Linked DNA regions of Syntrophobotulus glycolicus DSM 8271. The protein of the gene in region 1 interacts with the protein of each later gene in a pairwise test. Links are inferred from orthologs where the notes say so. Each region holds a gene or a part of one and is shown in the gene's direction. Other genes may lie near its edges.

Region 1 (4,826 bases):
CGGCTGTCTCTTTATTTCTAATTTTGAGCTGGCAAATTTTGCGAAGAAGAACGGGGTAAAAAACATCCACTCCATGCATATTGGAGGGAAATATCCATTTGGATTCGGAACGGTAAAGCTTACGCCCGCTTTGCATGGATCAGGCATACCGAAAGGAGACGGAACTTTTTGGTATGGTGGCCTGGCCTGCGGTTTTCTGATCAATATGGACGGGTTGTGGGTATATCACGCCGGAGACACCGGATTGTTCAGTGATCTGCAATTGATAAAAAACTTTTGCGCATTAGAGGCAGCGATGTTGCCGATCGGGGATAATTTTGGGATGGGTCCGGACGATGCGGTGCTCGCGGCGGAAATGCTCCAAGCAAAATATGTGGTCCCCATGCATTACAATACTTTCCCTGTCATCAGGCAAAATCCTGAAGCTTTTGTTTCAGCACTTGAAAGTAAAGTTCCGAAGACGAAAGGCGTTATTCTGGAACCCGGGCAAAGCCTGCAAATTTAAACATTAAGCAAAAATTTTGTTGTTAAGTTATGGAAGAATGCCCTGCCAAGGCATTCTTTTTTCCTACAGGGAATAAAAAAAGAAATCGGGAAAGATCTTTTTTATAAGGAAATTCTAAATCTTATTGAGGATAATTTTTAGTAAACCTGGCTAAAATATTAGTCAGGACGGTGATTTTAAAATGAGAGAAAAAGAATGCAACAATCAGTGCGCATTTTCAATTGACGGGCGCTGCCGTCTGGAGAATGTCCAGGGGATAAAGAAACCGCAATGCCCTTACAAGGAAGGTAATGTCAATTCGTTTTCAGTATCCTAGAAAGTGGATGGAAAAAGGAGGAGGCCGCCATGAAGATGAAAGAGATTAAAAACAGTCTGAAAATCACGCAAAAAGGTATGAAACAGATGCAAAAAGGAATGTCTAAAGATTTGAAAAAGGCCGGAAACAGACAGTTTAATATCATTGAAGAAATGAAGATGGAAATCGCCTCCGAGCTCGGCTTGAAGAGAAAATAAAACAAAGTATGCTTAGTCATCACAGCAGGTCCTGCCTTATGTTATAATGAAAAAAATAGGTAGGGCTTTTTTATTGGGTAAAACAAAACATCAGCAGACAAAATGATGACAGCCCGGATGGGAGAAAACACCAGATGTTCACGCATCTCCATGTCCATACTGAATACAGCCTGCTGGACGGAGCGGCCAGGATCAACAAGCTTGTGAAAAAGGCCGGGGAATTGGGTATGCCCGCTTTGGCCATTACGGACCATGGTGTAATGTACGGGGTAATAGACTTTTACAAGGCCTGTAAAAAACAAGGGATTAAACCGATCATTGGCTGTGAGGTTTATGTGGCCCCGGGAAAATTGACCGAAAAAAATGCGGGCCGGGATGATAAGAATTATCATCTTGTTTTGCTTGCCGAAAATATGGAAGGCTACCGCAATCTTGTAAAAATAGTCTCAAATGCCCATATTGAAGGATTTTATTATAAACCGAGGACAGATAAAAAATTCCTCAGGGAAAACAGCAAGGGGCTAATTGCGCTCAGCGCTTGTCTGGCTGGTGAAATATCCGAGCTGATTTTGGAGGATAACCTGGAAAAAGCCCGGGAAACGGCCTTGGAGTATCTGGATATATTCGGTAAGGGCAATTTCTTTCTGGAGATTCAGGACCATGGCTTAAGAGATCAGCAAAAGGTCAATACTGAAATGCTGAAGATTTCCCGGATGACCGGAATCCCCATCGTAGCGACCAACGATGTGCACTATGTCGAAAAAGCTGATTCCTTCCTGCAGGATGTCCTATTATGTATTCAGACCGGTAAAACATTAAACGATCAGACCAGAATGAGCTTTGAAGGGCAGGAATTCTATTTGAAAGCTCATTCCGAAATGAATCTGCTTTTCGGAGAGCATCCTGAGGTTTTGGAAATAACCGAGGAAATAGCAGCCAGGTGCAATGTTGATTTTGCCTTCGGGACAAATTTTTTACCCGATTATCAGGTTCCCGAAGGATTTACACTGGATCAATACCTGCGGGAGCAATGCGCGCAGATCTTCCCCCAGCGCTATCCCCAGGCAGGTGAAAGAGAAAAAGGACGCCTGGAATATGAGCTGAATGTCATCACCAAAACAGGTTACTCCGGCTATTTTTTAATTGTGGCTGATTTTTGCCGGTACGCGAGAGAAAATGGCGTAACGGTAGGACCGGGGAGAGGATCGGCAGCCGCCAGTATGGTCGCTTATTTATTAGGAATTACCGATATTGAACCACTCAGGCATGATCTGCTCTTTGAACGGTTTTTAAATCCTGAAAGAATAACCATGCCTGATATCGATATAGATTTTGATCCTGAAGGCAGAGATAAAGTCATTAAATATGTCACACAAAAATATGGTGCGGATAAAGTCTGTCAAATCATCACCTTTGGAACTATGGGGGCCAAAGGCGCGATCAGGGATGTTGGCAGGGTCCTGAATATCCCGCTCAGCAAAGTGGACAAGGTGGCTAAAGCCGTTCCCAATGAACTGGGGATGACTCTGGAAAGGGCGTTGACCGTTTCTCCTGATCTGATCAGAATGGTTAGCGAGGAAGAAGAAATCAAACGGCTTCTGGAAATTTCCCAGGGACTTGAAGGGATGCCCAGACATGCGTCTACCCATGCCGCAGGGGTCGTGATCGCCAGAGAACCGTTGACCAACTATTTGCCTTTGCAAAGAACAGCGGAAGGATTTCCCATGACCCAATTTCCGATGAAGACAGTTGAGGATATCGGCTTGTTAAAAATGGACTTTCTGGGGTTACGTAACCTGACGATCATCAGCCAAACTCTGACCAGAATTCAAGAGACGCAGGGAAAAACAATCGATCTCAACAAATTGCCATTAGACGATCTGAAAACTTATCAAATGCTCTCTGAAGGCAAGAGCTCCGGTGTCTTTCAGCTGGAAAGCGGCGGTATGAAAGCTATTCTCAAGGAGCTGAAACCAAGCTGTTTTGAGGATATTATTGCCGTCTTGGCCCTTTACCGGCCCGGTCCCATGGAACAAATACCGGAATTTATTAAGCGTAAGCAAAGCGGCAAGCTCAGCTATCTTCATCCTAAATTAGAAAAAATCTTACAGGCTACTTATGGAATTATCGTTTATCAGGAACAAGTAATGCAGATCGCCAGGGATTTGGGCGGATACTCTCTGGGCCGGGCGGATTTGCTGCGCAGGGCAATGGGGAAGAAAAACCGCGATATTATGGATGAAGAACGCCAGAATTTTGTTCATGGACTTCAGGATGATCACGGCGAGGTAATTGTCCCCGGTGCCATACGCCTTGGCCTTAAAAAGAATGAGGCCGAAGAAATATTTGATCTTATGGCTAAATTCGCCGAATACGGGTTCAATAAAGGCCACGCGACGGCCTATGCCTTGATTTCTTACCAGACAGCTTATTTGAAAGCCAATTTCCCTTTGGAGTTTGCCGCATCTCTTTTAAGCTCGGTCATCGGTGTTTCCGATAAAGTTTCTTTTTATATTCATGAAGCCCAAAACAATGGCATCACGATTTTGCCCCCCGATGTCCAGTTCAGTTATAATGATTTTGCCATTGAGGGCAGGGCCATCCGCTTCGGTCTGGGAGCTGTCCGCAATGTTGGCGCCCAGGTCGTTGAAAAGATCATTGAGGAAAGGAAAAACGGGCCCTTTCGTTCGCTTTATGATTTTATCAGCCGGATGGATTCCAGAATGGTCAACAAAAGAGTGATGGAAAGCCTGATTAAGGCAGGGGCGTTCCAATCGCTTTGTTCAAGAGCACAGGCTTTGACTGTGCTTGAGAGGATGCTTGATTTGGCTCAAAACAGGCAGAGAGACCGGGAGTCGGGGCAAATGTCCCTTTTCGATCTTGATGAGAAGCTGGAAGAAGACTTTGCAATGCCTCAATTAGACGAAGTTTCTCAAGGAGATATCTCCAAGCTGGAGAAAGAATACCTGGGTTTATATCTGACTAATCATCCTTTATCGTCAATTGAAACGCAATATAAAGACCTGATTAGTTCCGATATTGCGACCTGTCTGGAAGGCTTAGAAGAAAAAAAAGTGATCTTATGCGGAATAATTACGTCTTATAGACAGACAATAACAAAAAGAGGCGAGATGATGGCCACTTTTCTTCTTGAAGATCTTTCGGGGACCATCGAAGTCCTGGTTTTCCCCAGAGTTTTTGCGGAAGGATCAAATTTGCACAATGACAATATTGTCATTGTTAAGGGCAGATATTATCTTAATGAAGATGAGAAGAAGATCTTTGCCGAAAAAATTAACGAATTAAATGAGTTTAACCAGGGGCCTGAAACAAATGCAAGAGGGGAAAAAGAGGAGAACTCAGGTTATGACAGGGTGGACACAAAGCATGGAAGGCTTTTTTTAAAATTAAATCGTGAAGACAAGGAACTGCTCGGCAGGATTTTGAAATTACTGGAAAACCATTCTGGAAAAATCCCCGTATGTGTATATTTTGCGGACAGCAAAAAATCATTTAAATTAAGCCAAGAATATCGGGCCGAGAAATCTCATGCTTTTTGCCAAAATATTACTGCACTTCTGGGACAAAACAATGTAAAATGGCAATGAAGCAAATTTAGTATTATCGTTGCTCTGATCAATCAAAAATTTTTTGGAGGAGAAAATTTGTGCGCATCGCTGTTTATCCAGGAACCTTTGATCCGGTAACCCTTGGACATATGGACATTTTACACAGAGCGGCTCAGCTTTTTGATAAAATCATTATTGGAGTAGCCGCAAACAGCAATAAAGAAACCCTGTTTTCTTTA
Region 2 (10,462 bases), 1.6 Mb from region 1 along the record:
GGACGGCTCAATCACAATTTTATCCGGATGGAAACGATCCAAAAGCTCTTGGAGAGCTTTAACAAAATCACCTGAAAGGCTGCAGCAAATACACCCGGAATTAATCTCTCTCACTTCAATGCCGCCGGATCGCAGCAGGGCGGCATCAATACTGATTTCACCGAAATCATTTTCAATAAGGACGACCTTCTCTTTCTTAAAGGTCTCTCTCAGCAGCTTTTGGATCAGCGTGGTTTTTCCCGCTCCCAAAAAGCCCGCTATGACGTATATTTCTGTAGCCATGCGCGCCTCCCTGAATAAACATTAATTTAAGATGACAATTGTCAGTTTGGGTGACAATCCCTGCAAAATCCAAATACCTCCAGATTATGGCCCATAACCTGAAAATCCTCATCTTCGAGTTTGGGTATAAATTTCTCCATCGGGCAATCAGCCATCGGTATCATCTTATGGCAGTTTATACAGACAGCATAATGCTGATGTTTAAAGCGATTGAGTTCATAAACAGCCATCTCGTTATTGATCACAGTGGTTTTAATCACCAGGCCTTTTTTTATGAAAAGCTCCAGAATCCGGTAGACGGTGGACAGCCAGGCGGCGTCTCCGTTTTTTTCCATTGCGGAGCAGATGTCCGATGCGCTTAAAGGTTTTTCAGAGAGCTCAAGCACCGTAAGCACACTTTCCCGCTGCCGGGTTCTTTTTAGTCCCGCAGGCCAGTTAGTCTGTACTGTTTTCAATGAATCCACCTCATTTACTCCATTTATATGATCCGGAAATGCGTATTATTCGCATTTATCATTATAGAGTGGACAATTTTAAGAAGTCAAGTATTCCAAAGCCGCCGGTATATGGGCATTATTGACTGCAGGCCGCGCCCACACTTGTCTGCAGCTTTTTGGCGAGCAAAACCAAGACCAGGACGGCAACCGAAATAAGGGCGGTAAAGCCACCGGGGGCAACATTGAGATAGTACGATAGAAACAACCCCAGCATGATGTCTATAACGCTGAAAACAATGGAAAAGATCAAGGTGAATCGAAATCCTTTCCCAAGCTGCATGGCTGTGGCGACGGGAAGGGCAATCATGGAACTAAGGACCAGCACGCCGACGATTCTGATGGATACGGCTATGGCCGAGGCGACCAGGACGGAAAAAACATAGTTAATCAGTCTGACTTTGACGCCCGCTATTCTAGCGGCCTCCTCGTCATAGGCGATATAGATCATCTGATGGTAAAGGAAAATGAGCGTTAGAACGGAAACCGCGCTGAGGATCAGCACCATGATCATATCGAACCGGGTAACGGTCAGGATACTGCCGAACATAAATGAATCCGCACTGGCGTGGAGCTTTCCGGAACTGATGATGGTAATGGCGGTGCCTACGCTCAGAGAAAGTACGATGGTGAGAATCAAATCCGTGTACTTCTGGAAATAGCTGCGCAGGAACTCGATCAGCGCGCCACAGACCGAGGTAAAGAGAAAGGCGCCAAGTACGGGATTTTGGTTCAACATCAGCCCTATGGTGATGCCGGCCAGCGAGGCATGAGATAAGGCGTCCCCGATCATGGAATACCGGCGAAGAACCAGAAAAATACCGATGCAGGGGCATAAAATCGAAATAAATACGGAAACGAAAATCGCGTTTTGCATAAAGCTGTAATGAAACATAGTCAGCATTGTTTGTCGCCCTCTCCCTTATTTTTGGAAAAACTCGTCGGCGTATTGCCGGGGGGTACAGAGATGCCCCTGACCGCCTGTCAGATGGTAAATCAAGGTTGAGTTGGAAATGGCGGCGTCCAGGTTGTGCTCGACGGAAATAATGGTAATGCCGTTTTCCTGGTTTATTTTTTTCAAAAAACCATAAATCTCTCTCTGGCTTTTGCGATCCACCCCGGTTGAAGGCTCGTCCAAAACCAGCAAATCTGGTGCTCCCATCAAGGCCCTGGCAATCAATATCTTCTGGCTCTGGCCGCCGGAGAGGGTGCCCATCAGCGCGCCTGTGAAGCCGGACATTCCAACCTGTTCAAGATTTTCCACAATCGTGTCTTTATTTTTGATCCGCAATAATTTGCGGTAAGAATTCAAGGCTTCATAGACGGTAATGGGGAAATCCGAGTTGGAGAAATCCTTTTTTTGGGGGACATAGCCGATTCTCTTGGCTTGAGAGGCAATGCTTCCGCCTGTGGGTTTGATGAATTTCAGGAGCAACCTCATCAGTGTGCTTTTGCCGCTGCCGTTTTCACCCATTACCGATACGTACTCTCCACCGCAGATTTGCAGATTGATCCCCTCCAGCAGGTACGGAGGCAAACCCGTATAGGAAAAGAATAAATTTTCGGCTTTAATCATGAGAGATTCCTTTCTGCACGCAGTACTCATTATTATTGAAAATGCTTATCATTCGCAGTTGACAAAAATATCCTTAAAAACTAATATATATTATAGATGCAAATGGGAAGCGTTTGCAAGTAGAGTATGGGAGGTCGAAAAATTGTTAAAAAGGTGGACTGTTTTGCTGCTATGTTTGCTTGCTGTCGTGAGCTTTCCGGGGTGTAGCAGCAATAATCCGGTAACGAAAACGGAAGAAAGCAAACTCGAGGTTTCCGTAACTTTTAACGCGCTGAAAGAATTTGTTGCTGCTGTGGGAAAGGATAAGGTAGAAATTTCAACACTTATACCCGATGGGATGGAACCTCATGATTTTGAACCAAAGGCGCAGGATCTCACCGGTCTCAGTACGGCCAAGGTTTTCGTGTACAGTGGATTGGGCATGGAAGGATGGGTGGAGGAAGCGATTAAAGCGGCCAATAATGCCGGTCTGATTGCAGTGGAAGCGTCCAAAGGCGCTGGAGCGATTGCCGGCGCGGAGCATGAAGGGGGAGAGGAACATGGGCAATATGACCCCCATATCTGGCTCAGTCTGAAGGGGGCTGAAATTGAGGTCAATAACATCAGGGACGCTCTCGTCCAGGCAGATCCCGCGAATAAAGACTATTATGAAAAAAACTGCAATGATTATATCTCCCAACTCGAAAACCTTTACAACGAATATCACGGAAAATTCCAGTCCGCGCAGAAAAAGAGCTTTGTAACGGGACATGCTGCTTTTGCCTATCTCTGCCGGGACTTTGGCTTAGAGCAAAACAGCGTGGAAGACGTTTTTGCGGAGGGCGAACCCAGTGCTCAGCAATTGACCGAGCTCGTAGAATACTGTAAGAAAAATAAAGTAACCGCCATTTTTGCCGAAGAAATGGCCAGTCCGGATGTTTCCCAAACACTGGCCAAGGAAGTCGGCGCCAAAGTAGAAACCATTTACACGATAGAAAGCAATGAGGATGATTTGACTTATCTGGAACGGATGACGGACAACCTGTCCAAGATTTATGAGAGTTTGATCGAATAAACCGCTTGTGTAACCCTTTAAAAGGACGGGATTTGCAATATTCTTATAAAAAATTTATTTGATATCGTGAAGAGCTTATTAGCGGGCTTTTTATTTTCAAAGGATTAATGGTATAATAGGTTTGGCCGTGCTAGATGGGGAGGTAGCGGTTCCCTGTAACCCGCAGTCCGCTGCAGCGGGATCGAATTCCTTTGTGAGGGCCTAATTGTCGGAGCAGTCTGTGCATCTGAAGTGATGACATTCTGGTCTTGCGCAACGGAATGCTTTGAACCGTGTCAGGTCCTGACGGAAGCAGCACTAAGGAGATTTTTCCGTGTGCCGCAAGGTTGCCGGAAGGGAACTTCGGTTTACAGGTAACGTCCGGTGGTTATGGTTCGGGCAAAGGTGCACGGTCTTATTTTCTTAAGGTGGTTAGAACCATCTTTTTTATTACGTTAAAATCAAGCCGGCAAAAACTGAACCGGTATGGATGAAGGTGAAGGAAATGGCCTATTTGGCGCTTTACCGGGAATGGAGGCCAAGACGATTTCAGGACTTGGTCGGACAGGAACATGTGAAAAGAATTCTGACAAATGCTCTGATCAGCAATAAGGTTGCCCACGCCTATCTTTTCAGCGGTCCCAGAGGAACGGGAAAAACCACGGCGGCCAAGATCTTAGCCAAGGCTTTGAACTGTGCTTTTCGCCGGGGGGAGGAACCCTGCAATGAATGTGATTCTTGTCAGGGAATTGACCAGGGGCAAGCCATGGATGTTTTGGAGATTGATGCGGCCTCCAACCGCGGCATAGATGAAATCCGTAATCTCCGGGAGAATGTTAAGCTCGCTGCGACATCAGGGGAATACAAGGTTTATATTATTGATGAAGTGCATATGTTAACGGCAGAGGCGTTTAACGCATTGTTAAAGACCCTTGAGGAGCCTCCGACAGGAGTGGTTTTTATTATGGCCACAACTGAGCCGCATAAAGTTCCTTTGACAATCCTTTCGCGGGTTCAAAGATTTGAATTTCACCGGATTTCCCCGGAAATGATTGTTCAAAGATTACAGGAAGTCTGTGATTCGCTGGATCGTAAGATAGCTGAAGAGGCTTTGATGGTTATTGCCTCCAAAGCGGAAGGCGGACTGAGGGACGCGCTGAGCATTTTGGACCAGTGTCTTCTCCATGAAGGGGATATTACCCTGGAATTTGTGTTTGAAATTCTTGGTGTTGTAGGAGAAAGCTTTAGCGCAGATCTGCTGGAGGCGATTCTCGGAGAGGATTGCGGGCTTGTCCTGACCAAGCTTAATGATGCGGTAGCAAAGGGGAGGGACCCCCGTCAGATCATCAGGGAGCTGCTGGAATATCTTCGCCAGGGATTGCTTTTTGGTGCGGGAGGGCGGGAACCGATGCTTTCGCCTCAAATGAAGAACAGGCTGACACAACAAGTCGGTCAAGCAGGCATCGAAAAAATACTGGCCTTGATCAATGTTTTGCTCAAGGGAGAGGGAGAACTTCGAGCCGCTCCTAATGCAAGACTTAGTGCTGAGATGGTTTTGGTTCAAGCGGTTTTCCAAATGCAAAGCTTTTTGGCAGAACAGCCTGCGGGATTTTTGCACGACAAGAAAAGTCAAAAACAAAACGAACAAAAAACCGGAGAGCAGAAGCTGCCCCGACCCAAACAAATGGCACAGGAGCAAGCCGGTTTTAATAAAATAGAACAAAATCCAATGAATAACGAGTCGAGATTAGATATCGCTGCAGTCTGGCCTCAGGTTTTAGAAGGAGTGCGTAAGAAAAAGAAATCAACACACGCTTTTCTTTTGGAAGCACATCCGGAAAGGATTGAGCAAGACAAATTGGTGCTCGTTTTTAAGGAGGGATATTCTTTTCACCGGGATAAATTTGAACAACCGGAGAACAGGAACATTGTTGAAGAAATCCTCGGACAAATCACCGGAATTCGCTTAAGTCTCCATAATATGATGGAAAACGAGGTTGTTTCCCAGTCTCTCCCCGGAGAAAAAAAAGTTATTGATATCGTAGGGAAAGCTAAAGAAATCTTTGGTTCGGATCTTGTAGTGGTCAAGAAAGAGAAGTAAAATGATACGGTGACAACAATGAAGGAATGATATCAAAAGAATATTTTGATAAGGAGTGTATAATTATGGCCTTTAAACCACCAGGTGGAATGGGAAATATGAATCAAATGCTTAAACAGGCGCAGAAGCTCCAGCAGGATATGCTGAAAGCCAAAGAAGAGCTTGGAGATAAGACGGTTCAGGCTTCCTCCGGCGGCGGAGCGGTTGAAGTGGTTGTCAGCGGCGACCTTGAGGTGAAAGAACTGAAAATAAAACCTGAAGCTGTAGATCCGGACGATGTCGAAATGCTGGAAGACTTGATTAAAGCCGCGGTTAACCAGGGAATCCGCAATGCGCAGAATATGGCGGAACAAGAAATGGGAAAATTGACCGGAGGCTTGAATATTCCCGGATTGTTTTAAATATAAAGGCTTGATTGGTATATTATGGATTTTTTTTATTATCCTCAGCCTTTGGCTGATTTAATTGCAGCGTTTTCAAGACTGCCCGGCATAGGGCCAAAGACTGCCGGCAGATTGGCATTTTATGCCCTCCAGCATGCAGATGAAGCTACCGGACTTTCAAAGGCCATCAGTGCCGCCCTTAAGGATATTCGGTATTGCAGTATTTGCGGTAATTATACAGATTCCGATCCCTGCCGGATATGTTCCAGTCCAAAACGAAACAGGGAAATTCTTTGTGTGGTCGAGCAGTCCCGGGATGTTGTGGCCCTGGAGAAGACTGGGGAATACAAGGGATTGTACCATGTTCTGCACGGGGTGCTTTCTCCTATGGAAGGGATAGGGCCGGAACAGCTTAATATTGGTGGTCTGTTGTCCAGACTGGAAGGAGTCAGTGAAATCGTAATTGCGGTTAACCCTACTGTTGAAGGAGAAGCTACGGCTTTGTATCTGGCCAGGTTGCTTAAGCCTTTGCAGATAAAGGTCACCAGAATTGCGCACGGGCTGCCTGTTGGCGCTGATCTGGAATATGCTGATGAAGTGACAATTGCCAGAGCATTGGAAGGAAGAAGACCGCTGTAAAAAGATCATGGTCCGGTTAAAGAAGGAATGAAGGCTACAGTCATATCTTGTCCGCTTTCCGCATAGAATGCAGTAATTCGGAAGTGGGAGAGAATGGTATGACATTTGTTTTTATGATACTGTTTGTTATTTTGTTATTATTGGTGGTCATCTCCTCTTTGAGAAGACCAAATCAGCTGATCAGGGTTATGATCCATATGCTTGGCGGAGTGGTCGGATTATGGCTGATCAATCTTTTGCTCAGTGTAGTAAATATTCAAATTCCGATTAATATTTTTACGGTGATCTTGGTTGCTTTTTTAGGTTTTCCGGGAGTGATTGTTTTAACGGTCTTTCAGTTTATTGGAGTATAGCCTCTGAGATCACAAGCTTATTTGAACAAAAGCGAAGAAAACCGGCAGTCCTTCAGTCATAGAAGAAACAGGAATTTATGGTACATTGTAACATATTTTGCAGAATAATAATCCCTTGACGAGAAGAAGAAGGAAATAGTATACTATACTTGTTCAGGGAACTATGCAAAATAGTTCCCTCGGTTTGTATTCGCTAAAATTTGTGAAAATTCAAAATAATACATATTCTTTCGGAAATCGAGTTGATTTGTATGCTGACATGTGCAAACAGTAACATATGGAAATTGTGATTGTAGTCCAGCCTGAAAAATATTCCGTAGTCTGCATCATTTCATGAAGTTCAGGAACACCTGTATAGTACGTTTTTCATTTGCTTATCCTTATCCTATATATATTTACTGTTTTCCGGTGTTTTCCAACTGTTTAAATTAGGAGGTGGTTTAGCTGTCGGTAATGTGCCGGAAGGCAAGGCCGGATAAACAGAACCCTTTGATGAATTGGATTTAGGGTAATGTTTCATAATAAAGAGAACCTTTAAATTTAAATAAATTTTATGGGGAGGAACAATTTCAATGGCCAAAATGAAGTCAATGGCTGGAAATGAAGCTGCGGCTTATGCGTCGTATGCGTTTTCCGAAGTCGCAACGATCTATCCAATTACTCCTTCGTCTGACATGGCAGAATTTGCAGATGAATGGGCTGCTCATGAAAAGAAAAACCTTTTCGGTCAGACAATGAAAGTAGTGGAAATGCAGTCTGAGGCAGGTGCAGCAGGTGCAGTTCACGGATCACTCCAAGCAGGAGCTTTGACAACTACTTACACTGCATCACAAGGTCTTTTGCTCATGATTCCTAACATGTACAAAATTGCCGGGGAGCTTCTTCCTACGGTTTTCCATGTTAGTGCCCGTGCTGTAGCGGCACACGCCCTTTCTATTTTCGGTGACCATCAGGACGTAATGTCCGTCCGTCAGACAGGGTTTGCCCTTCTGGCATCTTCAAATGTTCAGGAAGCTTTGGATATCGGCATGGTTTCTCATCTGAGCACACTGACAGCCAGAGTGCCTTTCCTGCACTTCTTTGACGGATTCAGAACTTCTCACGAAATTCAAAAGATCAGCCTGCCTGAGGATGAAGAGATCAAACCTCTCATTGATACGGATGCTCTTAAACGTTTCCGTGATAATTCTCTTAATCCTAATCATCCTTGCCTCAGAGGTACTGCCCAGAATCCTGATATCTACTTCCAGGGCAGAGAAGCTTCCAATAAATTCTATGTCAATGTTCCTGATATTGTAGCTGACTATATGAAAAAATATGGCGATGCGACCGGCCGTTACTACAAACCATTCGAATATTATGGTGCCCCTGATGCTGAAAATATCATCGTTGCTATGGGTTCGGTTACGGACACCATTAAAGAAACGATTGACTATTTAGCAACAAAAGGCGAAAAAGTCGGCGTGATCATCGTTCATCTTTATCGTCCTTTCTCAGCAAAATATCTTCTTGATGTCATACCTGCTTCAGTGAAGAAAATTGCAGTGCTTGACCGCACAAAAGAACCTGGTTCACTCGGCGAACCGTTATATCTTGATATTGTCGACGTATTCTACAATAATGATAAAAAACCGATCATTGTCGGCGGACGTTATGGTTTGGGTTCCAAGGATACAACTCCTTCCCAGATCCTTGCAGTATACGAAAACCTGAAGCTCGATCAGCCTAAGGACCGTTTCACTGTTGGTATTGTTGATGATGTTACATTTACCTCACTGGAAGTTAAAGAAGAAATTGACACCACTCCGGAAGGCACAATCAATTGTCAGTTCTGGGGCTTAGGTGCAGACGGTACAGTTGGCGCCAACAAACAGGCAATTAAAATCATTGGTGACCATACCGATCTGTATTCTCAGGCTTACTTTGCTTATGACAGCAAGAAATCCGGCGGTACAACCGTATCTCACTTAAGATTTGGGAAGAAAGAAATTAAAGCTCCATACCTGGTGCAAAACGCAAACTATGTCGCTTGTCACAACCAGGCTTATGTTGATAAATACAATCTCCTCAAATCCTTAAAACCGGGTGGTTCATTTGTTTTGAATACCCAATGGACCGTTGAGGAACTGGATGAAAAACTTCCTGGTTCACTGAAAAAAGCAATCTACGATAAAAAGGCAAACTTCTACATTGTTGACGCCATTAAGATTGCCAAGGAAATTGGCTTGGGCGGCAGAATCAATATGATCATGCAGTCCGCGTTCTTCAAGCTTGCCAATGTTATTCCCATTGATGACGCCATCAAATATCTGAAAGACTCCGTTGTGAAGACTTACGGTAAAAAAGGTCAGGAAATTGTCGACATGAACTATAAGGCTATTGACGCCGGTGTTAATGCCATTGTAAAAGTTGATGTTCCTGCGTCCTGGGCCAATGCGGACGCTAACGACGGGATCTTCCTCGGTGATGAAAATGATCCTGCGTTCATTAAAAAGGTTGTTCGTGTAATGGCCGCTCAGGAAGGGGATACTCTCCCTGTAAGCGCATTCGACGGTTATGAAGACGGAACATTCCCAGCCGGTACTACCGCCTATGAAAAACGCGGTATTGCGGTAACGATTCCTCGCTGGATCAAAGAAAATTGTATCCAATGTAATCAGTGCTCTTATGTTTGCCCACATGCAACAATCAGACCTTTCTTGCTCGATGCTGATGAAGTGAAAAAAGCTCCTGCCGGATTTGAAACCATCAAAGCAAGCGGGAAAGAGCTTGAAGGCTTACAGTATCGTATTCAGGTAACTCCTCTTGATTGTACCGGTTGCGGAAACTGCGCAGAAATCTGCCCGGCTAAACAGAAAGCGCTGGTGATGAAGCCTGCTGCTGAAGAAACCGAAGCAGAAATTCCAAACTGGAATTATGCGCTTACTGTTTCTGATAAAGATAACAGGATTGCGAACAAATATACGGTCAAGAACAGCCAGTTCCTCCGTCCGACCTTTGAGTTCAGCGGAGCATGCCCTGGTTGCGGTGAAACTGCATATGTCAAACTTCTGACTCAGCTCTTTGGTGACCGGATGATGATTGCCAATGCCACAGGCTGCAGCTCCATCTGGGGCGGTAGTGCTCCTTCCGTACCTTACACAGTAAATGCTAAGGGTCAAGGTCCTACATGGGCAAACTCCTTGTTTGAAGATAATGCTGAGTTTGGTTATGGGATGTTCCTCGGTGTTACACATCAGCGTGTAAAAATTGGCGAAGATATGACCGAAGCGATTAAACAAAATATTCCGGATTCCCTTAAAGAAGCGTTCAAAGAATGGATTGCCAGCATGTATGATGGCGATGCTTCTAAAGCTGCCAGTGTGAAAGTTGAAGCTGAATTAGCAAAAGTTGATCTGAATGCTAATCCTCTTCTGAAAAGCATCGCGGACAAGAAAGATCTTTTCGTCAAAAAATCCCAGTGGATTGTTGGTGGGGACGGCTGGGCTTATGATATCGGCTTCGGCGGTTTAGACCATGTTCTCGCTTCCGGTGACGACATCAACATCATTGTTCTGGATACTGAAGTATACTCCAACACCGGCGGACAATCATCAAAATC

The links.
Region 2: the proteins of SGLY_RS08665 (region 1) and dnaX interact in binary tests that used the Escherichia coli proteins (3 or more experiments, as listed by UniProt). The link is inferred for Syntrophobotulus glycolicus DSM 8271 from one-to-one orthologs.

Annotation. Positions count from the first base shown.
Region 1 is NC_015172.1:1,765,412-1,770,237, forward strand. What follows is about bases 758-4,826. They hold SGLY_RS08665 (DNA polymerase III subunit alpha), read left to right. Parts: upstream 758-1,152; coding sequence 1,153-4,626; downstream 4,627-4,826. Other genes in these bases: SGLY_RS18150 (hypothetical protein), read left to right, coding at 851-1,018; coaD (pantetheine-phosphate adenylyltransferase), read left to right, coding at 4,686-4,826. Also shown: SGLY_RS08660 (metal-dependent hydrolase), read left to right, coding at 1-505. UniProt on the Escherichia coli protein: DNA polymerase III is a complex, multichain enzyme responsible for most of the replicative synthesis in bacteria. This DNA polymerase also exhibits 3' to 5' exonuclease activity. The alpha chain is the DNA polymerase catalytic subunit.
Region 2 is NC_015172.1:164,805-175,266, forward strand. Bases 3,364-6,188 are described here. They hold dnaX (DNA polymerase III subunit gamma/tau), read left to right. Parts: upstream 3,364-3,890; coding sequence 3,891-5,486; downstream 5,487-6,188. Other genes in these bases: SGLY_RS00810 (metal ABC transporter substrate-binding protein), read left to right, coding at 3,364-3,406; SGLY_RS00820 (YbaB/EbfC family nucleoid-associated protein), read left to right, coding at 5,552-5,887; recR (recombination mediator RecR), read left to right, coding at 5,912-6,188. In the rest of the region: SGLY_RS00790 (CobW family GTP-binding protein), read right to left, coding at 1-282; SGLY_RS00795 (Fur family transcriptional regulator), read right to left, coding at 324-737; SGLY_RS00800 (metal ABC transporter permease), read right to left, coding at 856-1,671; SGLY_RS00805 (metal ABC transporter ATP-binding protein), read right to left, coding at 1,699-2,352; more of SGLY_RS00810, read left to right, coding at 2,495-3,363; more of recR, read left to right, coding at 6,189-6,508; SGLY_RS00830 (pro-sigmaK processing inhibitor BofA family protein), read left to right, coding at 6,607-6,861; nifJ (pyruvate:ferredoxin (flavodoxin) oxidoreductase), read left to right, coding at 7,434-10,462. UniProt on the Escherichia coli protein: Part of the beta sliding clamp loading complex, which hydrolyzes ATP to load the beta clamp onto primed DNA to form the DNA replication pre-initiation complex.